Regions from separate parts of the Streptomyces sp. NH27 genome, predicted to be linked through region 2. Evidence: riboswitches for the same ligand, from Rfam matches in the RefSeq annotation. Region 2 holds a riboswitch; the other holds the start of a gene.

Region 1 (17,920 bases), on a different contig from region 2:
GCCTGGGCGCCCGAGTGCGGCTGCACGTTGGCCGCCTCGGCCCCGAACAGCGCCTTGACCCGGTCGATCGCGAGCTGCTCGATCACGTCGACGTGCTCGCAGCCGCCGTAGTAGCGGCGCCCCGGGTAGCCCTCCGCGTACTTGTTGGTGAGCACCGAGCCCTGTGCCTCCAGCACGGCGACCGGCGCGAAGTTCTCGGACGCGATCATCTCCAGCGTGGACTGCTGGCGGTACAGCTCGGCGTCGACCGCGGCCGCCACATCCGGGTCGAACTCGTGCAGGGACTGGTTCAGCAGCGACATCGCGGGTTCCCTCAGTTCTCGATGAAGGCGTCGTACTCGGCGGCGGACAGCAGGTCGGACGGCTCCTCGGTGATCTTCACCTTGAACAGCCAGCCGCCCTCGAAGGGTGCGGAGTTCACCAGCGCCGGGTCGTCGACGACGTCCTGGTTCACCTCGGTGACCTCGCCGCCGATCGGCGAGTACAGGTCGCTGACCGACTTGGTGGACTCCAGCTCGCCGCAGGTCTCACCCGCGGTCACCGTCGCGCCCACCTCGGGGAGCTGGACGAAGACCACGTCGCCGAGCGCGTCGGCGGCGTGCGAGGTGATGCCCACCGTGGCCGCGCCGTCGGCGGCGGCGGAGAGCCACTCGTGCTCCTTGCTGTAACGAAGCTGCTCAGGGTTGATGCTCATGGCTGAATTCTCCCGGATCGACAGGGGTGCTCGCGTGCGCGGCACGGCAAACGGAAAGCTAAGGGCAAGGGGGGAAGTGCGAAGCGTGGGGGTGGGCCGCGGAACTCGGCGCCGACAGAGCGTGGCGGCCGCACAAGGCGGCACCCGCGGAACCCGGCGCCCGCGGAACCCGGCGACGGGCGAGCGGGCCCGGCCCGTTCAGCGCTCGCGCTTGTAGAACGGCAGCGCCACGACGTCGTACGGCTCCCGCGAGCCGCGGATGTCCACCGTGACCCCGGGCGTGCCGGGCGCCGCGTGCGCCGCGTCCACGTACGCCATCGCGATCGGCTTGCCGAGGGTCGGCGACGGGGCGCCCGAGGTGACCTCGCCGATCACCGCGCCCGACGCGTCGGTGACCGGGTAGCCGGCCCGCGGCTCCCGGCGGCCCTGCGCGACCAGCCCGACGAGCTTGCGCGGCGGCAGGTCCTTGGCCCGCTCGGCGGCGGCGCCCAGCGCGGTGCGGCCGACGAAGTCCCCGGGCTTGTCGAACTTGACCACCCGGCCCAGGCCGGCGTCGAACGGCGTGACCGAGGCGGTCAGCTCGTGCCCGTACAGCGGCATGCCCGCCTCCAGGCGCAGCGTGTCCCGGCAGGACAGCCCGCACGGCACCAGGCCGACCGGCTCGCCGGCGTCGGTCAGCGCCCGCCACAGCCGCTCGGCGTCGGCCGGCGCGACGAACAGCTCGAAGCCGTCCTCGCCGGTGTAGCCGGTGCGGGCGATCAGCGCGTCCACCCCGGCGACGGTGCCGGGCAGTCCGGCGTAGTACTTCAACCCGTCCAGGTCGGCGTCGGTCACCGACTTCATGATCGCCGGGGCCTGCGGGCCCTGGACGGCCAGCAGCGCGTACGCCTCCCGGTCGTCGCGGACCTGCGCGTCGTACTCCGCCGCGCGCAGCGCCACCGCGTCGAGCACGGTCTGCGCGTTGGACGCGTTGGCGACGATCATGAACTCCTGCTCGCCGAGCCGGTACACGATCAGGTCGTCGAGGATGCCGCCGTCGGGCGCGCAGATCATCGTGTAGCGGGCCCGGCCCACCGCCAGCGCGGACAGGTGGCCGACCAGGGCGTGGTCCAGCGCCTGGCCCGCCTGCGGGCCGGTCACGGTGATCTCGCCCATGTGGGACAGGTCGAACAGGCCGGCCCGGGTGCGCACCGCCTGGTGCTCCTCGCGCTCGCTGGCGTACCGCAGCGGCATGTCCCAGCCGGCGAAGTCGGTCATGGTCGCGCCGAGGGCGCGGTGCAGGGCGTCGAGCGCGGTGTGACGGGGTTCGCTCATCGGTGACAGGCTCCCAGGCTCGGTCTCGGTGAAGAGAAAGGAGGGACGACGGATGGACACTCCCCATCTGTCATCGGAACCTGAGAGGTTCACCGTGAACCCCGCTCGCGCGGGCCCCGGTTTGCACCTTGGGTGGGCGGGGCCACGCACCCCAGGGGTGCGCCGACGGCTCCGCCGCTTTTCAGATCTGCCTCGCCCGCGCGGTATCTGTGCCTGAGAGATTCAAGGGAGGACTTGCTCCTTCGGCGCCCGTCCCACCGCCCGCGAGCTGGTCGCGTGCGCCGGTCCGGAACTCTCCCGCGCGGCCTCGAACGGCCGTTATACAAGTTGTGGCCTTCATCATTGCATGCCCAGGGTCCCCGGCCCCCGGCAGCGGTTAGGGTTTCCCGGGCACAACGCTACAGACGTGGTACATGGGCGGACAAGGGTGGACATGGAGAATCCGGCACCGTACATATGGCCGGCCAACGAGCTGGAAGAGGTGCTGAGCGCCGGCCTCGGCAATCCGTCGGCCACGCCCAGGCTGCTGGAGGTGCTCGGCCGCTCCAGGGTGTGGGTGCCGTTGCCCAACGGCGGCTCGGCGCAGGCGGCCGGCCTCGACCTGCCGACCGTGGTGCTCGGCGACGCACCCTACGTACCCGTGTTCAGCTCCGAGCAGCAGTTCCGGCAGGCCGCGGACGGCATGTCCTGCACGGTCGCGCCGGTGCACGAGTTCGCCCGCGGGCTGCCGCCGCTGGTCGGGATCGCGGTCAACCCCGGCGGGGCGGTCGGCGTGCCGCTGCCGCCGGCCGCGGTGGCCGCGCTGTGCCGGCCGGTGCCGGGCGAGCGCGCGCCGGAGCTCTCCGGGGTACGCGGCGGCGACGCGCCGACCGGTGCCCGGGTGCGGTTGTGGGAGCCGGACCACGACGAGGAAGCGGTGGACTTCCTGGCCGCGGCGGCCGGCGAGTTCGCGGTCACCTCGGTGGTGCTCAGCGGTCGGCGGGCGCTGGCCGCCGTGGAGGAGGATCCGCCCGCCCTGTTCATCGGCGTGGAACTCGACCGCTGGCTGGAGGGCGAGGGGGCCGCCGCGATGGACGCGCTCGGCCGGGCGATGGGCGTGGCGCCGCCGCCGTGGCCGGTGCACCTGATCCTGCTGGACGTGGCGCAGGACCCGGTGGGCGACTGGATGTTGGAGACGGTGCGGCCGTTCTTCGCCCGCGACTGAACCCGCCAAGGCGCGCGTTCAACGGTCGTATACCCGGTCTATAGCTGGTTCCGCTTGAGTCGGTCGGCATACCGCTGGGCACACTCGACCTGGTTTGATGTCGTGCGAAGAGCAAAACGAGGGGAAAGGGGCGGTCCCACGTGATCGCGGGCGCGCAAGGCGGTGCGGCGCAGGCCGGCCAGGTGGAGCAGATGCTGCTCCAGGTGGCACCCGGCCGGTTCGACGCATACGAGAACCTGCTCGCGTCACTCGCCGAGGGCCAGGTGTGGATGCTGCTGTGGCACGGCAGTTCCGGGGCACCCGACGCGCAGTACGGCACGATGGAGGTCGGCGGGTACGGCTACGCGCCATGCTTCACCTCGCCGCGCGAGCTGGCCGCCAGCGGGTGGAACCGCGATCACGAGGTGGTCTCCGGGCGGGACATCGCGCAGACCCTCTACCCGGACCGTTCCGGGCTGTGGCTCAACCCGCACGCGGGCGGCGGCGGCATCGGCATCCCCTGGGCGGACCTGCGCAGGATCGCGGTCGGGCTCGACCTGTTGCCCGCCGGGCCGCTCCAGATCGGGGAACCGTCCCTCCAGATGCCGCAGTTCTACGCGCTTCTGGCCCAGGCGGCGCATCGCACCTCCGCGGTGCGGGCGCTCCGGCAGGCGTGGGTGCAGCCCGTGCTCGGCGAGCCCTACCTCGCGATCGGGGTCGAGCTCTACGAAGGTGCCGCGCAGGCGGTGGAGTCCGTACGGCTGATGATGCAGCAGGCGGTTGCCGGAGTGCCGGACGGTGTCGCCGTCTCCACGGTGGCGATGACCGATCCGTACGACCCGGTCGCCCTGTGGATGCGGACGTTCGGGCGGCCCTTCTTCGATCGCTAGGGCGCCCCTGACCCCCTGGGAGTGGCCGCACTTACAGGGGCGCGGGGAACCGCGCGACCAGCCACAGCGGACGTCAAGGTCCGGGCACTCACGTGGTGGGGCCGGGCGGGCGGAGGGCCGCGTCCAGCAACCCCAAAGGCGGGCTGCCCAGGTGCATCAGCGCGCCGTGGAAGCGGGGGAGGGAGAAGTCCGCGCCCCACTCCCGCTCCGCGCGGCGGCGCACCCGCAGGATCTCCAACTTGCCCCAGGTATACCGCCCATAGCCCGCGTCGAAAGTGCCGCGCCGTGCCTCGGCCGAGGCCGCCGCAGGCGACAGGTGGGCGTCGCGCACGAAGTACCTCGCGGCCTCGTCCAGCGACAGCGCCCCCGTGTGCAATCCGATCGCGCAGGTGAGCCGGGTGACCCGGACCAGCGCTTCGAGGGCCACGCCGATCGCGAAGCGCGGGTCGCGGGCGCGGAAGCCCTCGTCGAGGCAGACCTCCTCGACGTAGTGGGCCCAACCCTCGGAGAAGGACAGGCTGTGCAGGAGGCGGCGGACCGGGGAGGGCGCGCGGCGCAGGGCGCGGCCGTGCGCGAAGTGCCCGGGGGCGACCTCGTGGAGGGTGATGGACGGCAGGCTGGTGCGGCTGAAGACCGTCAGCCACTCCTCGCGTTCGTCGGCCGGCCAGTCCGGGTCGGGCGGCGTCACGTGGTACCAGGAGGGTGCGTCGGGCTCGGCGGGCGCCGACCACGTCATCATGGCCATCGCCCAGCGCCGGGACGCGGGTGCCGGGCCGACCAGGCACTCGCCGTCCACGTAGGGCGCCAGGCCCCGTTCGCGGGTGAACTCGATGACCTCGTCGGTGAGTCGGGCCGCCTCGGCGATGACGCCGTCCGCGCTCGGGTGGTCGGCGAGCAGGCCGGGCAGCAATGCGTCCACGTCGCTGCGCGGGTCGAGGATGTGGCAGGAGTCGGTGAGCAGTTCGGTGAGCCGGGCGCGCTCCCGGTCGGCCTGGCCGGCCAGTTCGGTGAGGTCCACCCGTAGGCCCTCCTGGGCGCCCATCAGGGCGGCGAGTGCCCGTCCGCCGAGCCGGGGGTCGGGGTCGCCGTGTTCGGCGATGCCCTGGACATGGTCGACCAGCCGCTCGTGTGCGCGCAGCGCGGCCCGTTCGACCTTACCGGCGGCCGGGTCCACGTCGGCGGCCAGGCCGAGCACCGAACCGAGCAGCGCCTCGGCGACCGGGGCTCGTACCTGGTCCAGTGCGGACAGCGCGGCGGCCACGGCGTCCGGCCACTGTGCCAGGTGCTCCCGGCGGGCCCGGGCGCGGTCCCTGCGCGGGGCGTACTCCCGGTCGTAGCAGGCCAGTTCGAGGTTGGACAGGTGCGGGTAGGGGTCGCGGCGGTGCAGTTCGAGCTCGCCGTACTGCACGCGCAGGCCCTCTTCGAAGACCGCAAGGTGGGCTTCGTCGTGCGGGTCGCGGAGCGGGCCGCCGCGCCGGGCGCGGGCCATGGCCGCCAGGTCGGCGCGGACTCCTTCGGGGGACAGGTCCTGCACCCGGCCGTCGTATTCGTGCAGGCCCGACATCTCCCGAGCCTGGGGCACCATCAGGTCGCAGACCGCGCGCAGCCGTTCGTCCATCAGCCGACCGTACCCCGAGGTACGCGTCGGTAACGATGAAAGAACCACCCACATCACAGTTGCGCATCCCTTCGTGGCCAGGTCTGGCGGGTGATCGCCAACCAGAAGAAGAATCCAGCGGCAAGACACCTTGGTGTTGACATGCCCCAGCCGCAACGCGCGTAGTGGATACGCACGTCGCACACATGATCACGTCGAGCGGCCACTGTGGGTGACTGCAGTGCCATCTGCAACTACCGCACCAAGAGCACCAACTGACGAGGAAGCCGCTACAGCGGCGGGCGCGCGCCGGTTACCCACCGGCGAGAGGGGTCGGCAAACGCCATGACCGCACCTATCGAGACCACCCCCGGACAGGCCGAGGCGCATCCGGAGGCCGTACTCAGCGGGGCCGGGCGAGGCATGATCGAGGGTCGCTCGCTCGGGCAGATCGCCTGGAGCCGGCTCAGACGCGACAAGGTCGCGATGGCCGGCGGCGTGGTGGTGGTGCTGCTGATCCTGCTGGCGATCCTCGCCAAGCCGATCGAGATGGTCTTCAACCTCGATCCCAACGCCTTCCACCAGAACCTGGTCGATCCCGAACTGCTGGCGCCCAAGGGCGGTTGGGGCGGCATGAGCTGGGCCCACCCGCTGGGCGTGGACCCGAAGTTCGGCCGGGACATCCTGTCCCGGATCATCGAGGGCTCCTGGATCTCCATGCTGGTGGCCACTGGTGCCACCGTGCTGTCCAACGTGATCGGCACCGTGCTCGGCGTCATCGCCGGCTACTACGGCGGCTGGGTCGACAGCCTGATCAGCCGGCTGATGGACGTCTTCCTCGCCTTCCCGCTGCTGCTGTTCGCGATCTCCATCTCGGCCTCGCTGCAGGACGGCGCCTTCGGGCTGAGCGGGCTGCCACTGCGGATCTGCGTGCTGATCTTCGTGATCGGCTTCTTCAACTGGCCCTACATGGGCCGGATCGTCCGCGGCCAGACGCTGAGCCTGCGCGAGCGCGAGTTCGTCGAGGCCGCCCGAGGTATGGGCGCGCGAGGGCCGTTCATCCTCTTCCGGGAGCTGCTGCCGAACCTGGTGGCACCGATCCTCGTCTACTCCACGCTGCTGATCCCCACCAACATCCTGTTCGAGGCCGCGCTGAGCTTCCTCGGGGTCGGTATCGCGCCGCCGCAGGCGTCCTGGGGCGGCATGTTGACCAGCGCGGTCGACGTCTACCAGTCCGACCCGCAGTACATGTTCGTGCCCGGCCTCGCGATCTTCATCACGGTGCTGGCCTTCAACCTGTTCGGCGACGGACTGCGGGACGCGCTCGACCCGCGCAGCAAGTGATTCCGCAGGGATGACCCACCGACCCCGGGTGGCACCTCGTGTGCCGTGCGGCGACCCAAGGCCGACCCGGCGACTCAATAGGAAGTGAGGGGCGTAACCCGGTATGAACACCAGAAAGGTGACCTCCGCTCTCGCGCTCTGCTTGGCGATGGCACTCGGCGTGTCCGCCTGCGGCGGCTCGGGCGGCTCCAGCAGCTCGGGCAAGAACGACGAGGGGCTGACCTCGATCGTCAACGCGTCGAGCAAGAAGGGCGGGACGGTCACCGCCGACCACTCCACCGGCCCTGACTCCCTCGACCCGGGCAACACCTACTACGGCTGGGTGCAGGACTTCTCCCGGCTCTACGCCCGCACGCTGCTGACCTTCAAGCCGGCGCCCGGCAAGGAAGGTCTGACGGTGGTCCCCGACCTGGCGACCGACCTGGGCACCGCCAGCGCCGACGCGAAAACCTGGACGTACCACCTGCGCACCGGTGTGAAGTTCCAGGACGGCACCCCGGTGACCTCCAAGGACGTCAAGTACGCGATCGAGCGCAGCAACTTCGCGCCTGACGTGATGTCCAACGGCCCGGTGTACTTCAAGAATTACCTGGCCGACGACACCAAGTACCAGGGCCCGTACAAGGACAAGAACCCGAACGGGCTGGCGTCCATAGAGACGCCGGACAACCAGACCATCATCTTCCACCTGTCGAAGCCGTTCGCCGACTTCGACTACCTGGCGACGTTCTCGCAGACCGCTCCGGTCGAGCAGTCCAAGGACACCGGCGCCACGTACGTGCAGCACATCCAGTCGACCGGCCCGTACAAGTTCTCCTCCTACTCCGAGGGCAAGGGCGCCACGCTGGTGCGCAACCCGGAGTGGAGCAAGGCCACCGACTCGCTCCGCACCGCGCTGCCCGACAAGTACGTGCTGAAGTTCAACGTCAACCAGAAGACCATCGACAACGACCTGCTCTCCGACAACCTCACCGTCGACCTTCAGGGCACCGGCGTCGAGGCCGAGACACAGTCGAAGATCCTGGGCAACAAGAACCGGCTGGCGCACACCGACGACTCCATCGCCGGCGGCAGCTCGTACATCGCGCTCAACCTGCACGTGGCACCGTTCGACAACATCAACTGCCGCAAGGCCGTGCAGTACGCGGTGAACAAGACGTCCGTGGTCAACGCCGAGGGCGGCGCGGTCAAGGGCGACGTGGCCAGCACCCTGCTGCCACCGTCGGTGAACGGCTACACCAAGTTCGACGAGTACCCGACGGCGGGCGACAACGGTGACGTGGCCAAGGCCAAGGCGGCGCTGACGGCGTGCGGCAAGCCGGGCGGCTTCACCACCACGCTCACCGCGCGCAGCGACCGGCAGCCGGAGATCGACGGCGCCACCGCCATCCAGGCGGCGCTGAAGAAGGTCGGCATCACCGTCAACATCAAGACCTTCCCGGGGGACAAGTACTTCTCCAACTACGCGGGCGTCCCGGACTACGTGCACTCGCACGGCGTCGGCATGATGATGATGGCGTGGGGCGCCGACTGGCCGACCGGCTACGGCTTCCTGGACCAGATCGTCGACGGTGCCGCGATCAAGCCCTCGGGCGGCAACAACCTGATGGAGCTGAACGACCCGAAGATCAACCAGGCGCTGGCAGCGGCGATCTCCAACACCGACACCGCCGCCCGTACCAAGGCGTGGGGCGACATCGACAAGATGGTGATGGAGAACGCCTCGGTGGTGCCGCTGTTCTACCGCAAGAACCTGCTCTACCGCCCGGACTCCGCCACCAACGTGACGGTCAGTCAGGCGTACCTGGGCATGTACGACTACCTGCTGATGGGTTCCTCGAAGTAGCCGCAAGGCCCCTACGCACCGAAAGGCAGGTGAAGGCTCCGGCGTCCGCCCGGCTCGGCCCCCGATCCGGGCCGGGCGGACGCCAGCCGGAACGGCCGTGACCGCTTACTTCATCCGTCGCGTGTTCGCCGCGATCGTGCTCCTTCTGGTGGTCAGCATGATCACCTTCGCGATCTTCTTCCTCGTCCCCCGCATCGGTGGCCAGACCACCACCCAGCTCGCCACGCAGTACGTGGGCAAGGACGCCAACCCGGCGGCCGTCGCGGCGATCAAGAAGAACCTCGGCTTCGACCTGCCGCTCTACGAGCAGTACTGGCACTTCCTCAAGGCGCTGGTCGCCGGCGCCGACTACCACTACGGTCCCGACCCGGTGCACTGTCACGCGCCCTGCTTCGGCTACTCCTTCAAGAGCCATGTCGAGGTCTGGCCGCAGCTGAAGTCCCGTATCCCGGTGACGTTGTCGCTGGCGATCGGGGCCGCGGTGATCTGGGTCGTCACCGGCGTGGCGGTCGGCGTGCTCTCCGCCCTGAAGCGGGGCAGCATCATCGACCGGCTGTCGATGGGCGTGGCCCTGATGGGCGTGTCGCTGCCGATCTTCTTCACCGGCGTCCTCGCGCTGAGCGTGTTCACCGTGCAGTGGCCGCTGTGGAGCAACGGCATGAACTACGTGTCGTTCCTGCACAATCCCGCCGACTGGGCGTGGAACCTGCTGGTGCCCTGGTGCACCCTGGCCTTCCTGTACTCGGCGTTGTACGCCCGGCTCACCCGGGCGGGCATGCTGGAGACGATGGGCGAGGACTACATCCGCACCGCGCGCGCCAAGGGCCTGCGCGAACGGGACGTGGTGATCCGGCACGCGCTGCGCTCCACGCTCACCCCGATCGTGACCATCTTCGGCATGGACTTCGGGCTGCTGGTCGGCGGCGCGGTCATCACCGAGCAGGTCTTCTCACTGCCGGGCATGGGCGCCTACGCCATCCAGGGCGTGACCGCCAACGACCTGCCCATCGTGATGGCCGTGACCTTGGTGGTCGCCTTCTTCGTCGTGGTCTGCAACCTGCTGGTGGACCTCGCCTACGCCGTCCTCGACCCCCGCGTGAGGTACTCGTGAGTTCCGCCGACAGGCTGCTGAAAGCGCCCGCAGAACCGGCCGCCGCCCAGGACGCCTACCTGTCCGTGCGCGACCTGCGCATCCACTTCGACACCGACGACGGCGTGGTGAAGTCGGTCGACGGCCTCAGTTTCGACCTGCCGCGCGGCCGTACCCTCGGCATCGTCGGCGAGTCCGGGTCGGGCAAGTCCGTCACGTCGCTGGGCATCATGGGTCTGCACCGCACCGCGCGGGCCAAGATCTCCGGCGAAGTGTGGCTCGACGGCGAGGAGTTGATCGGCGCCCCGCCGGACTCGGTACGGCGGCTGCGCGGCCGCAAGATGGCGATGATCTTCCAGGACCCGCTGTCGGCGATGCACCCGTACTACTCGATCGGCAACCAGATCGTCGAGGCGTACCGGGTGCACCACCGGGTGACCAAGCGGGTCGCGGCCGAGCGGGCCATGGAGATGCTGGACCGGGTCGGCATCCCCGAGCCGCGTAAGCGGTTCCGGGACTACCCGCACCAGTTCTCCGGCGGCATGCGCCAGCGCGCCATGATCGCGATGGCACTGGTGAACAACCCCGAACTGCTCATCGCCGACGAGCCGACCACCGCGCTCGACGTCACCGTGCAGGCGCAGATCCTCGACCTGATCCGCGACCTGCAGCAGGAGTTCGGCTCCGCCGTCATCGTGATCACCCACGACCTCGGCGTGGTCGCCGAGGTCGCCGACGACCTGCTGGTGATGTACGCGGGTCGGGTGATCGAGCGCGGCACCGCGGAGAAGCTCTTCGGCGAGCCCCAACACCCCTACACCTGGGGCCTGCTGGGCTCGATGCCACGGATGGACCGGGAACGCACCGACCGGCTCAACCCGGTCAAGGGCTCGCCGCCCAGCCTGATCAACGTGCCGACCGGCTGCGCCTTCCACCCGCGCTGCCCGTACGCCGAGTTGACCGGCGGCGCGTCCGAGACCGAAGTGCCCGAGCTGCGCGAGGTGGCCGAGGGCCATGTGGCCGCCTGCCATCTCGCCGACGAGGAGCGGGCCAGGATCTGGACCGAAGAGATCGAGCCGAAGCTGTGAAGAGCCAGGAAGCAGAAGCCGGGAAGGGCCGGGACGAAACCGTGGCGGAGAAGACCTCGCTGGACAAGGGCGGTCCGGCCGCCGGCACCGAGCCGCAGCCGCGTACCCCCGCGCCGCGCAAGCCGCCCGGGGAGCCGCTGCTCAAGGTCACCGGGCTGACCAAGCACTTCCCGATCAGCAAGGGCCTGCTGCGCCGCCAGGTCGGCGCGGTGCAGGCGGTCGACGGCATCGACTTCCACGTCGACGCGGGCGAGACGCTGGGCGTGGTCGGCGAGTCCGGTTGCGGCAAGTCCACCATGGGCCGGCTGATCACCCGGCTGCTCGAACCGACCGCCGGGAAGATCGAGTTCGACGGCCGCGACATCACGCACCTGAGCACCGGCGAGATGCGCCCGCTCCGCCGCGACGTGCAGATGATCTTCCAGGACCCGTACTCGTCGCTGAACCCTCGGCACACCATCGGCACCATCGTCGGCACGCCGTTCCGGCTGCAGAAGGTCGCCACCGAGAACGGGGTGAAGAAGGAGGTCCAGGGGCTGCTGGAACTGGTGGGCCTCAGCCCCGAGCACTACAACCGCTACCCGCACGAGTTCTCCGGCGGGCAGCGGCAGCGGATCGGGATCGCCCGGGCGCTGGCGCTGCGCCCGAAGCTGGTGGTCGCCGACGAACCGGTCTCCGCGCTGGACGTGTCCATCCAGGCGCAGGTGGTCAACCTGCTGGACGACCTGCAGTCCGAACTCGGCCTGACCTATGTGATCATCGCGCACGACCTGTCGGTGATCCGGCACGTCTCGGACCGGATCGCGGTGATGTACCTCGGCAAGGTCGTGGAGCTGGCCGACCGCGAGGCGCTGTACCGCACGCCGTTCCACCCGTACACCACCGCGCTGCTGTCGGCGGTGCCGGTGCCGGACCCGAAGCGGCGCAACCGGCCGACGGTGAAGCCGGCGGCGGCCGCGGACGGCGCTGAGAGCACCGAGAGTGCTGAGAGCACCGAGGGCGCGCCGAAGGAGAGCAGCGGGGCCGCGCCGGTCAGCAGCAACGGCCGCATCCTGCTCACCGGCGACGTGCCCTCGCCGATCTCGCCGCCGTCCGGCTGCCGTTTCCACACCCGCTGCTGGAAGGCGACCGACGTGTGCATGGACGAGCAGCCGCCGCTGGTGGAGCTGGCGCCGGGCCACCAAGTCGCCTGCCACCACCCGGAGAACGCGGCCGACCAGCACCCGGAGTCCTCGAGTCGATGAGAATGCCGCCCTTACCGTCCAGCCGCGTCGCGACCTATCTTCATTAGCATGGTCGAAGACGCGAACAGGACATCAAACAGTGCGCCGAAGAGCGGATTCGGCGGTACCGGAAAGGTGCTGCTGAGCATCGAGTCGGTCAGCAAGCAGTTCGGCGACCTCGTCGCCCTGCGCGATGTCGACCTCGACGTGCACGAGGGCGAGGTCGTGGTCGTACTCGGCGCGTCCGGGTCCGGCAAGTCGACGCTGTGCCGGTGCGTCAACCGGCTGGAGACGATCGACTCCGGCCGGATCGTCTTCGACGGCCGCGAACTGCCGCAGGAGGGCGCCGAGTTGGCGGCGCTGCGGGCCGACGTCGGAATGGTCTTCCAGTCGTTCAACCTGTTCGCGCACAAGACCGTGCTGGAGAACGTGGTGCTCGGCCCGACCCGGGTGCGCAAGGTGCCGAGGGCCGAGGCGGTCGAGGAGGCGCGGGCACTGCTGGATCGGGTGGGCGTGCGGGACAAGGAGTCCCGGCACCCCGCGGAGCTCTCCGGCGGCCAGCAGCAACGCGTCGCGATCGCCCGCGCGCTCGCCATGCACCCCAAGTTGATGCTCTTCGACGAGCCGACCTCGGCGCTGGACCCGGAGATGATCCGGGAGGTGCTCGACGTGATGGTCGGCCTCGCCCGCGACGGCATGACGATGGTCGCCGTCACCCACGAGATGGGATTCGCCCGCCGGGCCGCCGACCGGGTGGTGTTCATGGACGACGGCCAGATCGTCGAGACCGGCGAACCCGACGCGTTCTTCACCGAGCCGCGCACCGAGCGGGCCCGCGACTTCCTCTCCACGATCCTCCGGCACTGACCCGTCCGTCGCCGGCCAGCCACCCGTACCGAAGGAGATCCATGATTCCCCAGAAGAACGGCAACCGGTCGGCCCGCGGACGCATCGGTGGCATCGGCGGTGGTGGCAGTGGTGGCGGGAGAAGGGGCAGCGGCAGGCGCCGGGCGGTCGCCGTCGGCGCGGCGCTCGCCCTGGCCGGCGTGCTCAGCGCGTGCGGCGGTGGCGGCTCCTCGTCGCTGCCGTCGTCCCCCGGCGGCAAGTCGGGCGCGGGCAAGCCGTCGGCGTACACCCAGGCGCAGGTGGTCGCCGCCGCCCCGGTCGCCCCGGCCGCCGCGATCACCGCCGGCTCCTGGATGGCCAAGGTCAAAAAGCGCGGCACCCTGCTGGTCGGCGGCACCGACTCCTCCGCGATGTTCTCCCAACGCAACCCCGTCAACAACCAGTTGGAGGGATTCGACGCGGGCCTGTCACAGATGCTGGCGAAGTACATCACCGGCAAGCCGGCCACGAAGCTCTCCCTGGTCACCGTGGACACCCGCGAGACGATGTTGCAGAACGGCACCGTCGACACCGTGTTCGCCACCTACACCATCACCCCGCAGCGCGCCCAGAAGATCGCCTTCGCCGGCCCGTACTACGAGTCGGGCGACGCGATCCTGGTCAAGGCGAGCAACAACACGATCACCAAGCCGGCCGACCTCAACGGCAAGACGGTCGCCACCGAGGGCAACTCCACCGCCGCGCTGGACCTGAAGAAGTTCGCCCCCAAGGCCAAGACGCTGCTCTTCCAGGAGGACGGCGAGTGCGTCGCCGCGGTCAAGCAGGGGCGCGCCGCCGCCTACGTGCTGGACCAGGGCATCCTGCTCGGCGACGTGGTCAGCGACCCCCAACTCAAGGTCATCGGGCAGCCGTTCACCCAGGAGCCGTACGGCATCGGGCTGCCGAAGGCCGACCCGGAGGCGAAGGCGTTCGTCAACGCGTGGCTCAAGACGATCTACGCCGACGGCGAGTGGGCCAAGCTGTGGAAGGCCACCATCGGCACCAAGATCGCCGGTTCGCCGCCCGCGACGCCCACCATCGGCTCCGCCGACGGTTCCTGACGAGCCGCCATGCATGGGGTCCTCACACACATCGGCTACATGGCCGGCGGGCTCGGCGCCACCTTGGAGATGTCCCTGCTCGGCTTCGCCGGGGCAGCCGTCCTCGGCACGCTGCTGACGGTGATGCGGGTCAGCCCGATCCTCCCGCTGCGGGTGCTCGGCACCCTCTACGTCGAGGTGTTCCGCAACGTTCCGCTGCTGGCGTTCCTGGTGCTGTTCGTCTTCGGCCTGCCCGACGCCGGCATCACCTACTCGCTGTTCACCTCCGAGGTGATCTGCCTGGCGCTGTACTTCTCCGGGTACATCTGCGAGGCGGTACGGGCCGGGATCAACGCGGTCCCGGTCGGGCAGGCGGAGGCGGCGCGCGCGATCGGGATGACCTTCGGCCAGTCGCTGGCCCTGGTGATCCTTCCGCAGGCGTTCCGCACCATGGTCCAGCCGCTCGCCAACGTCTTCATCGGCGTGGTGCTCTCCTCGTCGCTCGGCGCGGCGGTCGGGGTCAGCGAACTCATCGGCCACACCGAGTGGTTGGACCTGCAGTACGACGAGCCGGTGCCGACGTTCCTGCTCGCCGCGGTCGGCTACGTGCTGACCACGCTGGCGGTCGGGCTGCTCGCCGGGCGGCTCCAGAAGCGGATGGCGGTGCGCAGGTGACCGGACCGAACCGCGTGCTCTTCGACGCGCCGGGCCCGCGGGCCCGGCGCCGGACACGCATCGCCACCGCGCTGTCCGTGCTGGTCATCGCGGGCCTGATCGCCCTGGGCCTGCGCCAGTTCGGGCAGCACGGCCAGCTCGACCACGCCAGATGGCAGCCGTTCGGGCAGTGGCCCTACCAACGGTTCCTGCTCCAGGGCCTGGTGCGGACCCTCAAGGCCGCCGGAATGGCCGCGCTCATCGCGCTGCCGGCCGGCGCGCTGCTCGCGCTCGGCCGGCTCTCGCCGCATCGCGTGCTGCGGCTGGCGGCCGGCGGCTTCGTCGAACTCTTCCGCTCGGTGCCGCTGCTGCTGGTGCTGTACGTCTTCCTGATGGGCATCCCGCGGGCCGGCTACACCTTCCCGGTCTTCTGGGAACTGGTCATCCCGGTGGTGCTGTGCACCTCCGCGCTGCTCGCCGAGATCTTCCGGGCCGGCGTACTCGCCCTGGACCGCGGCCAGTCCGAGGCCGGCTACGCCCTCGGACTGCGGCGCCGCCAGGTGATGTGGCTGGTGGTGCTGCCGCAGGCGGTCCGCCTCGTGGTGCCCACGCTGGTCTCCCAACTGGTCAGCCTGCTCAAGGACACCACCCTCGGCTACGTCGTCAGCTACCCCGAACTCCTCAACCAGGGAAAGGTGCTGGGCTCCTACACACATGACTTCCTGCAGAGCTACCTCACCGTCACGGTGATCTACATCGTGGTCAACGCGGTGCTCTCCCAGCTCGCCGAGGCGCTGGAACGCCGCGGCCGGCGCCGCCCGAAGACGGACACCGCCGCCGGCGCCGGCCCGGGGCTGCCCGGACCGCGGTCGCCCAAGGACATCGGTACGGAGACGCTGCGCACGATTTAGCGGGTGCGGGTGCGGGTGCGGGTGCGGGTGCGGGTGCGGCGTCGGGTGGCGGGCAGACGGCCGGCCGGCCCGGCGACGGGCGTCAGGTGCGGCCGGCGGCCCGCGCGCGTTCCACCGCGCCGCCGATCGCCCCGACGAGCGCGGCCACCTCGTCGGCGGTGGAGGTGTGCCCGAGGGAGAAGCGCAGCGTGCCGCGGGCGTCAGCCGCCGAGCGGCCCATCGCCAGCAGCACATGGCTCGGCTGGGCCACGCCCGCGGTGCACGCCGAGCCGGTGGAGCAGGCGATGCCCTGCGCGTCGAGGAGCAGCAGCAGCGCGTCGCCCTCGCAGCCGGGGAACGTGAAGTGGGCGTTGCCGGCGAGCCGTCCGTCGGGGGAGGGGTCGCCGTTGAGCACCGCGTCCGGTACGGCAGCCCGTACGCCCCGCACCAACTCGTCGCGCAGCGCGCCGACATGGCGGACGAACTCCGCGCGCCGCTCGGCCGCCAGCGTGCCCGCCGCGGCGAAGGCGGCGATCGCGGGCACGTCGAGGGTGCCGGACCGGCTGCGCTCCTGGCCACCGCCGTGCAGCAGCGGTACGGGCGTGTCCTCACGCCGCAGCAGCAGCGCGCCGACCCCGTACGGGCCGCCCACCTTGTGCCCGGTGACGGTCATCGCGTCCAGGCCGCTGGCGGCGAAGTCGAGGTCGATCTGGCCGAACGCCTGGACCGCGTCGGAGTGCATCGGCACGCCGAACTCGCGGGCGACCTCGGCGAGTTCAGGGACCGGCAGCACCGTGCCGACCTCGTTGTTCGCCCACATCGCGGTGATCAGCGCCACATCGTCGGGACCCGCGCCCCGCTCCAGCGCGGCCCGCAGCGCCTCCGGTCGCACCCGGCCGTGCTCGTCGACCGCCAGCCACTCCACGACGGCGCCCTCGTGGTCGGCGAGCCAGTACACCGCGTCGAGCACCGCGTGGTGCTCGACCGGGCTCGCCAGCACCCGCACCCGCCGCGCGTCCTCCGCCCGGCGGGACCAGAACAGGCCCTTCACGGCGAGGTTGTCCGATTCCGTGCCGCCGGCGGTGAACACCACCTCGCTCGGCCGCGCCCCGAGCGCCGCGGCCAGCGCCTCCCGGGACTCCTCGACGGTACGGCGGGCCTGCCGCCCGGCGGCGTGCAGTGCGGACGCGTTCCCGGTCACCGTCAGGTGCGCGGTCATCGCCCGGACCGCCTCCGGGAGCATCGGCGTCGTGGCGGCGTGATCGAGGTAGGCCATGGTCCCCCGATTCTAAGGGTGCCCTCCCCTGCGGAGTGCCTGGCCCTGACCCACCCGGTTGCCCCGTCCTGTCGGTCCAGGGACCACCTCGCGGTGGGTGGCTTGTCGCGCCGTTTTCCCCCTGGCTTCGCCGGGAGGTGCCCCCACGCGCCCCTGAGTAGCTGCGGCTGCTTCCGCGGAAGGAGCCGCACAGAACCAGGGGCGCGGGGCACGGCGCGCTCAGCAGGCCACCGGCCTGCGGCTGGGAACAGCCTGGAGGCACAACGGCGCACAGCCGGAGCAACCCCCACCGGCAGGTGGTCCCGGAGCCGACAGAACGGGGCAGCCTGGCGGGTCCGTTATCCCCGTGGAGCGCGGGCGAGTTGGCGGGACTGGGCGACGAGCCGGTCCTTGCTGTCCCAGACCTCGGCGTCCTCCTCGAACAGCCCGCCCGCGAGGTTGCGCGTGGTGAGGGAGACCCGCACCGGCCCGGGGGCGGGGCGGCACCGTACGTGCACGGTGAGCTCGAGCGTCGGCGTCCATCCCTTGAGCCCGAGGTCGAACGCGGTCGGCGGAAGCGCGTCGACGGCGAGCAGGAGCGAGAGCGGATCGTGGTCGCGGCCGTCGGCCAGCCCGAGCCACCCGCGTATGTGTCCGGCCCCGGAGGGCGCCCCGACCGCCCACCCGGCGGTCGCCGGGTCGAGCCGCGCGTCGAGCCGATCCATGAGCGCGGTGGACCCGACGAACGGGGTGTTCCCGGGCGCGCTCTCGTTGCCCACGCACGCGTCGTACCCGGGCATGTCCGGCGGCCGCGCCGAGGTCCGTACGTCGTCGGGCAGCGCGTCGAGGTCGCCGTAGGCCGTGAGTACCCGCAGCCGCTCGACCTCGGCACCGTGCTCGTCGAGCTGGAAGACCGACGCCTGGCCC
Region 2 (12,476 bases):
TGCCGGCAGACACGTATACGTACACGCACATACAGCAGGAGGGGCCCCGGTGGAGGTCCAGGAGACACGGGTGCAAACGGATCGGATCTTCACGATCCCCAACATCCTGAGTATGGCGCGCCTGGTCGGCGTTCCGGTGTTCCTGTGGCTGATTCTGTGGCCCGAGTTCGGCGGGCCGAAGGTGGACGGGTGGGCACTCCTGGTGCTCGCCTTCAGCGGGGTGAGCGACTACCTCGACGGCAAGTTGGCCCGGCGCTGGAATCAGATCAGCGAACTGGGCCGGGTGCTGGACCCGGCCGCGGACCGGCTGTATGTGCTGACCACCCTGGTGGGCCTGACCTGGCGTGGCATCCTGCCGCTGTGGATCACCGTGCTGCTGCTGGCCCGTGAGGTCATGATGGCCGTGATGCTGCTGATTCTGCGGAGGCACCGCTACGGCCCGCCCCAGGTGAACTTCATCGGGAAAGCGGCTACCTTCAACCTCATGTACGCCTTTCCGCTGCTGCTGTTGAGCGACGGGAGCGGATGGCTCGCGAGTCTGGCGACTGTTTTCGGCTGGGCGTTCGCGGGTTGGGGTACAACCCTGTACTGGTGGGCAGGGTTCCTCTATGTGGTGCAGGTCCGGCGACTTGTCAGGGCGGACGCCACGGCTGGCTGAGTCACGAGGAGGACGTTTCCGACATGAAGGCGGTTGTAATGGCCGGCGGCGAGGGCACACGCCTTCGCCCAATGACGTCGAGCATGCCGAAACCGCTGCTGCCGGTGGTGAATCGCCCCATCATGCAGCACGTTCTCAATCTACTCAAGCGGCATGGGCTCACCGAGACGGTGGTCACTGTCCAGTTCCTCGCGTCCCTGGTGAAGAATTACTTCGGGGACGGCGAGGAAATGGGCATGGAGCTCTCCTATGCCAACGAGGAAAAACCGCTGGGTACGGCCGGAAGTGTCAAGAACGCCGAGGAGGCGCTCAAGGACGACGCCTTCCTGGTGATCTCCGGCGACGCGCTCACGGATTTCGACCTGACCGAGCTCATCGAATTCCACAAGGAGAAGGGCGCACTGGTCACGGTGTGCCTGACCCGGGTGCCGAACCCGCTGGAGTTCGGTATCACCATCATCGACGACGACGGAAAGGTCGAGCGGTTCCTGGAGAAGCCGACCTGGGGCCAGGTCTTCTCCGACACCGTGAACACCGGCATCTACGTCATGGAGCCGGAGGTGTTCGACTACGTCGAGCCCGACGTGCCCGTCGACTGGTCCGGCGATGTCTTCCCGCAGCTCATGAAGGAGGGCAAGCCGATCTACGGCTTTGTCGCCGAGGGCTATTGGGAGGACGTCGGCACGCACGAGAGCTATGTCAAGGCGCAGGCGGACGTCCTGGAGGGCAAGGTCGACGTCGATATCGACGGATTCGAGATCTCGCCCGGCGTGTGGGTCGCCGAAGGCGCGGAGGTCCATCCCGACGCGATTCTGCGGGGGCCGCTCTACATCGGTGACTACGCGAAGGTGGAGGCCGGCGCGGAAATCCGCGAGCACAGCGTCATCGGCTCCAACGTCGTGGTGAAAACCGGTGCGTTCCTGCACAAGGCGGTGATCGCGGACAACGTGTACGTCGGTCCGCAGACGAACCTGCGCGGCTGCGTCATCGGGAAGAACACCGACGTGATGCGCGCCGCGCGGATCGACGAGGGCGCGGTCATCGGCGACGAGTGCCTGATCGGCGAGGAGTCGATCATCGCGGGCACCGTCCGGGTGTACCCGTTCAAGACCGTCGAGGCCGGCGCGTTCGTCAACACCTCGGTGATCTGGGAGTCCCGCGGCCAGGCGCACCTGTTCGGCGCCCGCGGCGTCTCCGGCATCCTGAACGTGGAGATCACCCCGGAGCTGGCCGTACGACTCGCGGGTGCGTACGCGACGACGCTGAAGAAGGGCGCGACGGTCACCACCGCCCGCGACCACTCCCGCGGCGCCCGTGCGCTGAAGCGGGCGGTGATCTCGGCGCTCCAGGCCAGTGCGATCGACGTACGCGACCTGGAGAACGTGCCGATGCCGGTGGCTCGGCAGCAGACCGCGCGCGGCAGTGCGGGCGGCATCATGATCAGGACCAGTCCCGGGCGGCCCGACTCGCTGGACATCATGTTCTTCGACGAGCGCGGCGCCGACCTGTCCGGGGCGGGACAGCGCAAGCTCGACCGGGTGTTCTCGCGGCAGGAGTACCGACGGGCGTTCCCGGGCGAGATCGGTGACCTGACCTTCCCCGCGACGGTCTTCGACTCGTACACCGGCGCGCTGCTGCGGGCCGTGGACATCACCGGCATCGCCGATGCCGGGCTGAAGGTCGTGGTGGACGCGGCCAACGGCAGCGCGGGCCTGGTGCTGCCGAGCCTGCTCGGCCGGCTGGGCGTGGACGCGCTGACCATCAACCCGGGGCTGGACGAGGCGCGGCCGACCGAGACGGAGCAGAGCCGCAGGGCCGGGCTGGTCCGGCTCGGCGAGATGGTCTCCTCGGCGCGGGCCGCGTTCGGGGTGCGGTTCGACCCGGTCGGCGAGCGGATGTCGCTGGTCGACGAGCGGGGCCGGATCGTCGAGGACGACCGGGCGTTGCTGGTGCTGCTCGACCTCGTCGCGGCGGAGCGGCGCAGCGGCCGGGTGGCGTTGCCGGTCACCACGACCCGTATCGGCGAGCAGGTCGCCGCCTACCACGGCACCCAGGTGACGTGGACGACGACCTCGCCCGACGACCTGACCCGGGTCGGCCGGGAGGAGGGCACGATCTTCGGCGGTGACGGGCGCGGCGGCTACATCGTGCCCGAGTTCAGCAGCGTCTTCGACGGTTCCGCGGCGTTCGTGCGGCTGATCGGCCTGGTGGCCAGGACACAGCTCACGCTGAGCCAGATCGACGCCCGTATCCCCAAGGCGCACGTCCTCAAGCGGGACGTGCCGACTCCGTGGGCGGTCAAGGGCTCGGTGATGCGCCGGGTGGTCGAGGAGGCCGGCGACCGGTCGGTGGACACCACCGACGGTGTGCGGGTGGTGGAGTCCGACGGCCGGTGGGTGATGGTGCTGCCCGACCCGGCCGAGGCCGTCACGCACCTGTGGGCCGAAGGCCCCGACGACGCCTCCGCGCAGACGCTGCTGGACGAGTGGTCCGAGGTGGTGGAGAGCGCCGGCCGCTGATCCGTCGATCCGTCGCCGAAACGTCACCTGCCCGCAGCCGACCGCCGTTCGCCGGTTGCCGACCGGGCGCCGATCGATCAGTTACCGGTCACCGACCGGTTGCCGACCGATCGCCCGCCGGTCGGCAACCGACCGGAAGCTGATCGGTTGCCGATCGGAAGCCGGCCGAAACAGGTCCGTTGGCCACCTGAAACGGTCGCACGGGGCGAACGGCGCGTCGGGAGGGGCCCGTTCGAGAGCGGCCGTCCCGACGTGCGACGATGTGCGGCATGCCGCAGCAGCAACCCGATCGGAGTAACCCCGTGCCCGGGGCCGCTCCGCGACGCCTGGACGCGTCCATGTCGCTGCTGACGAACATCATGGAGCACAGCCTCGACGACGGTTACGCGGAGGCCGCGGCCCGGCGCGGGCAGGTCGGCACCTCGCGGCTGCCGAAGGCGCTGGGCGGCAAGGTGGGGCTGGCGGCCGGGCTGGTGCTCGCCGCGCTCGTGGTGACGCTCGGTGCCGCCCAGGCGCGGGTCTCGGCGCCCACCGTGGCCAAGGAGCGGCAGAACCTCATCGATCGCATCCAGACCGAGACCAAGAGCGCCGACGCTCTTCAGAAACACGTCGACTCGCTGCGGGACACCGTCTCCACGGAGCAGCAGGCCGCGCTCAAGCAGCACGGCGTCGACGGCGACCGGCTCGTCGAACTGCTCGCCGCAGCCACGCCGGTGCACGGCCCGGGGATCAAGCTGGTCGTCAATGACGCCAAGGAAGCCTCTGAAGGGGGCACTGGCGGCCCGCGGGAGAGCAGTGGCTTCTCGGACACCGGGCGGGTCCGCGACCGCGACATGCAGCAAGTGATCAACGGCCTGTGGGCCTCCGGTGTCGAGGCGATCTCGATCAACGGCGAGCGGCTGACGGCACTGTCGGCGATCCGGGCCGCCGGGAGCGCCATACTGGTCGACAACAAGCCGCTGGTGCCGCCGTACACGGTGCTGGCGATCGGGGACGGGAAGCGGTTGAGCACGGCATTCCAGAACAGCGCGGACGGGGAGTACCTGCACGTGTTGGTGACGAACTACGGCATCAGGTCGAGTATCAGCGTGCAGGGCGATCTCCAACTGCCCGCCGCGCCCTCGCTGATCCTGCGGTACGCAACACCCGACGTGCCCACGACGCCGCCGAAGACGTCGTCGAAGACGCCGTCGGACGGGAAGGGTTGAGAAGTGATCGCCGTACTTGGCCTCGTCGTGGGGGTCGTGGTCGGGCTCGTGGTGCGCCCTGTGGTGCCCTCGGGTGTCGAGCCGTATCTGCCGATCGCCGTCGTCGCCGCGCTCGACGCCGTCTTCGGCGGGCTGCGGGCCATGCTCGACGGGATCTTCGACGACAAGGTCTTCGTGGTCTCCTTCCTGTCCAACGTGGTGGTGGCCGCGTTGATCGTGTTCCTGGGCGACAAGCTCGGTGTCGGTGCGCAGTTGTCCACCGGCGTGGTGGTCGTCCTCGGCATCCGGATCTTCTCCAACGCCGCCGCCATCCGCCGCCACGTCTTCCGGGCGTGACGAACGGATGAGCAACGGGCACAAGCACAGGCACGAACGCGAGCATGGGCACGAGCACGAGCACGAGCATGACGACGAGCGCGAGCCCCAGCACCGGCACGACGACGAGCCCGAGGACGGCGACGAGCCCGCGCAGGAGCCTGCGGACGGTTCGGAGCCGGCGGCCGCACCGAGGACCGGGCGACAGCGGCTGGTGGCCGGGCTGTGGCCGCCGCGGCTGACCCGCGCGCAACTCATCGTCGCGGTACTGCTGTTCGTGCTGGGTCTGGGGCTGGCCATCCAGGTGCGCACCACCAGTGACGACAACAGCACGTTGCGTGGGGCGCGTCAGGAGGACCTGGTGCGTATCCTCACCGAACTGGACAACCGCAGCGAGCGGCTCCAGGACGAGAAGCGGGGACTGGAGAACCAGCGCAGCGAGTTGGAGACCAGCTCGGACCAGGCTGCGGAGGCGCTCAAGCAGACGCAGGAGAAGGCCAGGGAACTCGGTGTGCTGGCCGGCACGGTGGCCGCCAAGGGTCCGGGGATCACCTTGACGGTCAAGGACCCGCACCGTCAGGTCGAGGCCGACTCGCTGCTGGACACCGTCCAGGAGCTGCGCGCGGCGGGTGCCGAGGCGATCCAGGTCAACAACGTGCGCGTCGTCAGCGACACTTATTTCACCGACGGCGTGAACAGTGTGCTCGTAGATGGGCACCGATTGGCCCAACCGTACGTCTTCAAAGTCATCGGCAACCCGCCAGATCTGGAGCCCGCGTTGAACATCCCCGGTGGGGTGGTGCAGACGCTGGAGAAGGAGCAGGCGAGCGCTGATGTGGTCAGGTCGCAGAAGATCGTCGTGGACGCCTTGCGGCCGTCGAAGCAGCCTGACTACGCTCGGTCATCTCAATGAGGCGGGGGGTCGGGGACCTGGCCGGGTGCTGAGTGGTGGAAACTGTGAGTAGTGAGAGTTCGTCCTGCCCCACGGGCGGGTCTGCTTCTTTCAAGGGGAATCGCCCGTGAAGTTGTTTGGGAAGTTGTTCGGCAAGAGCGCCCGCCAGTCGGGTGACCCGGCGACGGCACGCCACCGTGCGCCGCGGAGCGGGGCGGAGGATGCCGGCCAAGGGGCCGAGCGTCCGTTGTTCCGCGCGGACGCGCCGCAGCAGGGTGGTGAGTTTTCGGGTGCGCCCGGCGTGGCGCCTGTTGACCACGGTTCGGCCCCCCGCATAGGTTTCGGGGAACCGTCGGCCTCGGACACGGGTGGTGAGCACGGCGTGCTGGTCTGCGGCAGGTGCGGGCACCGGAACGTGGAGGCGAGTCGCTTCTGCAACAACTGCGGTGCGCCGCTGCGCGGAACGCAGGGAGGTGCGCCGTTCGAGCGCCCCTCGGAGACCACTTCGACCATCTCGATCGCCAGCATCGAGGCGTACGAAGCCGAGGCGACCGGGCAGACCGCGATGCCGTCGCTCTCCCCGGAGGCGCAGGCCGCGGTGGCCGCGCTGCCCCCGGGCTCGGCGCTGCTGGTGGTGCGGCGGGGGCCGAACTCCGGCAGCCGCTTCCTGCTGGACGGCGAGCTGACCACCGCCGGCCGGCACCCGCAGAGCGACATCTTCCTGGACGACGTCACCGTCTCCCGCCGCCATGTGGAGTTCCGGCGCGGCATCGACGGCGTGTTCACCGTCTCCGACGTGGGCAGTCTCAACGGCACGTACGTCAACCGGGAGCGGATCGACGCGGTGCAGTTGTCCAACGGCGACGAAGTGCAGATCGGCAAGTACCGACTGGTCTTCTACGCGAGCCAGGCAGGCGTCTGACCCTCCCGCCGCCTGGTCCCAGGGAAGGTGTGCATGCCGCGAACGTCAGGCGGTGCCGGTGACGGCACCGCCACCGTTTCCGCCGGAGACGACGGCATCCTGCTGAGTATCGGCGCGGTGCTGTCCCGGCTGCGGGACGAGTTCCCCGAGGTCACCATCTCCAAGATCCGCTTCCTGGAGGCGGAGGGGCTGGTGGAGCCGCAGCGCACGCCCTCGGGGTACCGCAAGTTCGGTGCGGCCGACGTCGACCGGCTCGCGTACGTCCTGCGCGTACAGCGCGACCACTACCTGCCACTGCGGGTGATTCGCGAGCACCTGGACGCGATGGACCGGGGCGAGCCGGTCGCGCTGCCCGGCCCCGGCGAGTCCCGTGAGGCGCTGGACGGCGGCTCCCTGGAGCCCGAGGAGCCCGCGCGGATGCGCATCGGCCGGGCCGAGCTGCTGGCCGCCACCGGGGCCGACAGCGACGTGCTCACGGAGTGGGAGTCGTACGGACTGGTGGAGGCGGGAACCGACGGCTGCTACGACGCCGACACGGTGAACGTCGCCCGGCTGATCGTCGACCTCGGCCGGTTCGGCCTGGAGCCGCGCCATCTGCGCGCGGTGAAGGCCGCCGCCGACCGGGAGGCCGGCCTGGTCGAGCAGGTGGTGGCGCCGCTGCGCCGGCACCGCAACCCGCAGACGCGGATGCACGCTGAGGCCACCGCCAGGGAGCTGGCCACGCTGTCGGTGCGGTTGCACGCGGCGATGTTGCAGTCGGCGCTGCGGGTCCGGCTGGACTGACTTCGGCCCGGCAGCCGGATCGCCGCCGGATTTCGGCCGGAATGTGGCCGGAACCGCCGCCGAGGGCGGCAACCGCGGGGTAGTACGGCCGTCGGGACCGGTCCTGGTGGGCCGCGTGGCGGCACCTGACGGCTGCCCGACTACCCAAACCCGGCAGGCACGGCCTAGGGTTGCTGTGTGAACGAGCTCGACGTTGTGGGTGTCCGGGTCGAAATGCCCTCCAACCAACCGATCGTGCTCCTGCGTGAAGTGGGAGGCGACCGGTACCTGCCCATCTGGATCGGGCCGGGAGAGGCGACGGCCATCGCCTTCGCGCAGCAGGGCATGACGCCTGCGCGACCGCTGACTCACGACCTCTTCAAGGACGTGCTCGAGGCGGTGGGACAGACGCTGACGGAGGTGCGTATCACCGACCTGAGAGAAGGCGTGTTCTACGCGGAGCTGGTCTTCGCCGGCGGGGTCGAGGTCAGTGCCCGCCCGTCCGACGCCATAGCGCTCGCACTGCGCACCGGGACGCCGATCTACGGCAGCGACGGGGTGTTGGACGACGCGGGGATCGCGATCCCGGACGAGCAGGAGGACGAGGTGGAGAAGTTCCGCGAGTTCCTCGACCAGATCTCGCCCGAGGACTTCGGGACCAGTAACCAGTAGGCCGGAAGTGCCCGAAATGGCTGCCGACGCCGATCCGGGCCGGTGTGTCCTGGCCTGCCCCTGAAGGGGCAATGTTGCCGTCGTGCGGCCATTCGGAATTTCGTTCCCGCTCTGCGATCAGATCAAACCACTCCTGGGGTGAATTTCACTCGGCGTGCCGAGCGTGGCGATCGTTGACGCACGTGTGACGACTGCCTACCGTCAAGAGGGAAAGTCCGGTGGCACGTGCGCGCGGCCAGCGGACGCGAAGGGACGGAGGGCGTCGTGAGAAGTACCGGCGACGGTTTGGCGACCGGCGGCCCGTATCCGGCCCGAGGGGTGCTCGCCCCGGCCGCGGTGGGTGCTGACGGCGGCCCACCTGCCGAGACGCCGTCCGAGCAGGTCGGCTACCGGGGTCCGGCGGCCTGCGCCGCGACCGGCATCACCTACCGCCAGCTCGACTACTGGGCCAGGACCGGCCTGGTCGAGCCCAGCGTGCGACCCGCGTACGGCTCGGGCACCCAGCGTCTGTACGGCTTCGCCGACGTCGTCGTGCTCAAGATCGTCAAGCGGCTGCTCGACACCGGCGTCTCCCTGCAGAACATCCGCACCGCCGTCCAGCACCTGCGCTCGGTCGGCCCGGGCGAGCTGGCCCGGATGACGCTGATGAGCGACGGCGCCACCGTCTACGAGTGCACCTCGCCCGACGAGGTGGTCCAGTTGCTCCAGGGCGGCCAGGGCATCTTCGGCATCGCGGTCGGCGTGGTCTGGCGCGACGTGGAGACCGCGCTGTCCCAGATGCACGGCGAGCGGGTGGACACCGGTGAGACCCTCGTCGGCCACAACCCGGCCGACGAACTGGCCAGGCGCCGCAACAAGGCGGTCTGAGCGCGACCAGGCGCACTGCGCGCACACCTCTGCATGCACCTCCTGTGCTTCGTGGCGACTGCGCCCGTCGCGGGGCGCCGCAGGTCCGACCCGCCGTTGCCGTACACGTGTACGGCCGATGTCGGTGGGATGGGGGACGCTTGGGGTGTGAGAAGTGCGCCGACGATCCTCCACCTGGACATGGACGCGTTCTTCGCCGCGGTCGAGCAGGCGTCCAAGCCGAGCCTGCGGGGCAAGCCGGTGGTGGTCGGCGGCCTCGGGCCCCGCGGCGTGGTGTCGACCGCGTCCTACGAGGCACGCGTGCATGGCGTCCACTCCGCCATGGCGATGGCGCACGCCCGCCGGCTCGCCCCCAACGCGGCCTACCTCTCGCCACGGTTCGGCATCTACCGGCAGGTCAGCGAGATCGTGATGGCCCTGCTTCGCGAGGCGTCACCGCTGATCGAGCCGCTGAGCGTCGACGAGGCGTTCGTCGACCTGGAGGCCGGCGAGCACGCCGACGACCCGCGGGCGGTGGCCCATGGCCTGCGCGCCGACATCAAGGCCGCCACCGGCCTGACCGCCTCGGTCGGGCTGGCCGGCTCCAAGCTGCTCGCCAAGATCGCCTCCGAGAAGGCCAAGCCCGACGGCCTGGTGGTGGTCGAGCCCGGCACCGAGCGGGCGCTGCTCGACCCGATGCCGGTACGCACCCTGCCGGGGGTCGGGCCCGCCACGGCCGAGCATCTGCGCAAGGCCGGCATCCTCACCGTCGCCGAGATCTCCGGGGCCGGCGAGGCGGAGTTGGTCCGCCTGCTCGGCAAGGCGCATGGCGCGGGGCTGCACGCGATGGCCGCCGGCGTCGACAACCGCCCGGTGGTCGCCGACCGCGACGTCAAGTCCATCTCGGTCGAGGACACCTTCGACAGCGACCTGACCGACCGCGCCCACGTGCGGTACGAGATCGACCGGCTCGCCGAGCGCTGCGTGCAGCGGTTGCGCGGCGCGGGCCGCTCCGGCCGCACCGTGGTGGTGAAGGTCCGGCGCTATGACTTCTCCACGCTCACCCGCTCCGAGACGCTGCGCGCGCCCACCGACGACCCGGCCGTGGTGCGCGAGACCGCCCGCCGGCTCGCCGAGGCCGTCGACACCACCGGCGGCGTACGGCTGCTCGGGGTGGGCGTCGCCGGGCTCGCCGACTTCACCCAGGAGGACCTGTTCGCCCACGCCGAGGGCGAGCGGGCCCTGCACGGCGGGGCCGACGAGGACGCACCGCCGCCGCTGCCCAGCAGCCCTCCGCCGGCTCCCGAGCGGGCGAACCGCTGGCTGCCCGGCCACGACGTCGTCCACGAGGAGTACGGCGCCGGGTGGGTGCAGGGCAGCGGTGTCGGCCGGGTGACCGTGCGCTTCGAGGTGCCCTCCGACACCGTGCCGGGCCGGGTGCGCACCTTCGCCGTGGACGACCCGGCGCTCAGCGGCAGCGACCCGCTGCCGCTGGCCGCCCAGGCACCTGCCGATCAGTCCGTCGATCCGCCTACGGACCCGCCCGCCGATCCGGACACCACCCCGGACGTCGATCCGCCCGCCGATCCGGCTCAGTCGTCGTCGGCCAGTTCCCCGAAGTCCCCGGATGGCGTCGGCTCCGTCCCCGACCGGGGCACATCCATGCCGTAGTGGTGGTAGAGCTGCAACTCCTGCTCGGGCGAAAGGTGCCGGCCCACGCCGAAGTCCGGCGCGTCCTTGATCAGCGCCTTCTCGTACGGCACCCGCAGCTTGTCGCCGTCCAGTTCGCTCGGGCCGAGCGGCACGAAGGCGTCCCGGGTGAACAGGCCGGTGCGCACCGCCGCCCATTCCGGCGTGCCGGTCGCGTCGTCGAGGTACACCTCGTCCACCGTGCCGATCCTCGTCCCGTCACGGTCGAAGGCGCGGCGGCCGATCAGGCTGCGCGGATCGATGTCGGTCTGCACGGTCCCTCCAACCAATCCATCCAACCCCAGGCCGGCCGTCGTACGACGGCCGGCTGACTCCTACCCAAGGCCACAACGGGGGCGGTGTCGACTCGGCACCTGCTCCGACCCGTGTTCGGATCACGCTGGTAGGCTGGCAGAAGGCCGTTGACCCCGTGCGGGAGAGTCCTCCAACAGCCCGCCTGGCGGCGGGTGGCGGAGGGCGCCGAAGGAGCAAATCCTCCCCGGAATCTCTCAGGCATCCGTACCGCTCGGGTGAGGTCACTCTGGAAAGCAGGACCTGTCCCGGAAGCAGCGCGGCCGCCGGGACGCGTCCTCACCGACGGTGAAAGCCGCCCTGTGGGCCGGGGCGGTGAAGCTCTCAGGTTCTGATGACAGAGGGGGAGGCCGTACGGGTGCCTGTGGCGGCACCCCCGAAGGTCGTCGCAGACCAGGAGGCCCCCGAAGATGAGTGACCGCCGGAATTCCCTTGCCGAGCTGGAAGCAGGCCGACCCTTCGCCCGCCGCCACATCGGCCCCGACACCGAGGCGCAGGCCAAGATGCTTGCCCAGGTCGGCTACGGCTCGTTGGACGAACTGACCGCCGCGGCGGTACCCGACACCATCAAGAGTGCCGAGGCGCTCGGCCTGCCCGCCGCCGTCACGGAGGCCGAGGCGCTCGCCGAACTGCGTGCGCTCGCCGACCGCAACCAGGTGCTCACGCCGATGATCGGCCTGGGCTACTACGGGACCTTCACCCCGCCGGTGATCCTGCGCAACGTGCTGGAGAACCCGGCCTGGTACACCGCGTACACCCCGTACCAGCCGGAGATCTCGCAGGGCCGCCTCGAAGCGCTGCTGAACTTCCAGACCGTCGTGGCCGACCTCACCGGACTGCCCACCTCCGGGGCCTCCCTGCTGGACGAGGGCACCGCGGCCGCCGAGGCGATGGCGCTGTCCCGCCGGGTCGGCAAGGTCAAGAACGGCGTCTTCCTGGTCGACGCCGACACCTTCCCGCAGACCCTCGCCGTGATACGGACCCGCGCCGAACCCACCGGTGTCGAGGTCGTCACCGCCGACCTGTCCGCCGGCATCCCCGCCGACGTCGCCGAGCGCGGCGTCACCGGCGTGCTGCTCCAGTACCCGGGCGCGTCGGGCGCCGTCCGTGACCTGCGGCCGGTCATCGAGCAGGCACACGACCTCGGCGCGATCGTCACCGTGGCCGCCGACCTGCTCGCGCTGACCCTGCTCACCTCGCCCGGCGACCTCGGCGCGGACATCGCGGTCGGCACCACCCAGCGGTTCGGCGTCCCCATGGGCTTCGGCGGCCCGCACGCCGGCTACATGGCCGTCCGCGACGCCTACGCCCGCAACCTGCCCGGCCGGCTCGTCGGCGTCTCGGTCGACGCCGACGGCGACACCGCCTTCCGGCTGGCGCTCCAGACCCGCGAGCAGCACATCCGCCGGGAGAAGGCCACCAGCAACATCTGTACCGCCCAGGTGCTGCTCGCGGTGATGGCCGGCATGTACGCCGTCTACCACGGGCCCGACGGGCTGGCCGACATCGCGCGCCGCACCCACCGTTACGCCGCGGTGCTCGCCGCGGGCCTGCGTGCGGCCGGCGTCGAGCTCGTCGAGGACGCGTACTTCGACACGCTGACCGCCCAGGTGCCCGGCAAGGCCGCCGACATCGTGGCGGCCGCGCGTGCCGCCGGCGTCAACCTGCGGCTGACCGACGC

What was found. A riboswitch is a leader RNA that binds a small molecule or an ion and turns the genes downstream of it on or off. The one in region 2 is predicted to bind glycine.
Region 1: another riboswitch for glycine. It lies ahead of gcvT (glycine cleavage system aminomethyltransferase GcvT); the one in region 2 lies ahead of gcvP (aminomethyl-transferring glycine dehydrogenase).

What each region holds. Positions count from the first base shown of each region.
Region 1 is NZ_JACEGK010000063.1:1,125-19,044, forward strand. It holds gene glyA (serine hydroxymethyltransferase) at 1-302, opposite strand, end outside; gene gcvH (glycine cleavage system protein GcvH) at 314-694, opposite strand; gene gcvT (glycine cleavage system aminomethyltransferase GcvT) at 893-2,008, opposite strand; glycine riboswitch at 2,200-2,318, opposite strand; gene AC13HU_RS08075 (enhanced serine sensitivity protein SseB) at 2,442-3,212, shown strand; gene AC13HU_RS08080 (enhanced serine sensitivity protein SseB C-terminal domain-containing protein) at 3,353-4,081, shown strand; gene AC13HU_RS08085 (DUF885 family protein) at 4,170-5,699, opposite strand; gene AC13HU_RS08090 (ABC transporter permease) at 6,024-7,022, shown strand; gene AC13HU_RS08095 (ABC transporter substrate-binding protein) at 7,126-8,868, shown strand; gene AC13HU_RS08100 (ABC transporter permease) at 8,966-9,979, shown strand; gene AC13HU_RS08105 (ABC transporter ATP-binding protein) at 9,976-11,046, shown strand; gene AC13HU_RS08110 (ABC transporter ATP-binding protein) at 11,088-12,290, shown strand; gene AC13HU_RS08115 (amino acid ABC transporter ATP-binding protein) at 12,339-13,136, shown strand; gene AC13HU_RS08120 (glutamate ABC transporter substrate-binding protein) at 13,178-14,215, shown strand; gene AC13HU_RS08125 (amino acid ABC transporter permease) at 14,225-14,869, shown strand; gene AC13HU_RS08130 (amino acid ABC transporter permease) at 14,866-15,759, shown strand; gene AC13HU_RS08135 (cysteine desulfurase family protein) at 15,842-17,014, opposite strand; gene AC13HU_RS08140 (thioesterase family protein) at 17,353-17,920, opposite strand, start outside.
Region 2 is NZ_JACEGK010000159.1:1,439-13,914, reverse strand. It holds gene clsA (cardiolipin synthase ClsA) at 50-658, shown strand; gene AC13HU_RS15390 (sugar phosphate nucleotidyltransferase) at 682-3,177, shown strand; gene AC13HU_RS15385 (DUF881 domain-containing protein) at 3,438-4,385, shown strand; gene AC13HU_RS15380 (small basic family protein) at 4,389-4,721, shown strand; gene AC13HU_RS15375 (DUF881 domain-containing protein) at 4,729-5,613, shown strand; gene AC13HU_RS15370 (FHA domain-containing protein) at 5,678-6,514, shown strand; gene ftsR (transcriptional regulator FtsR) at 6,548-7,297, shown strand; gene AC13HU_RS15360 (bifunctional nuclease family protein) at 7,475-7,948, shown strand; gene AC13HU_RS15355 (MerR family transcriptional regulator) at 8,213-8,815, shown strand; gene AC13HU_RS15350 (DNA polymerase IV) at 8,963-10,465, shown strand; gene AC13HU_RS15345 (PRC-barrel domain-containing protein) at 10,387-10,758, opposite strand; glycine riboswitch at 10,907-11,018, shown strand; glycine riboswitch at 11,019-11,146, shown strand; partial or broken gene gcvP (aminomethyl-transferring glycine dehydrogenase) at 11,206-12,476, shown strand, end outside.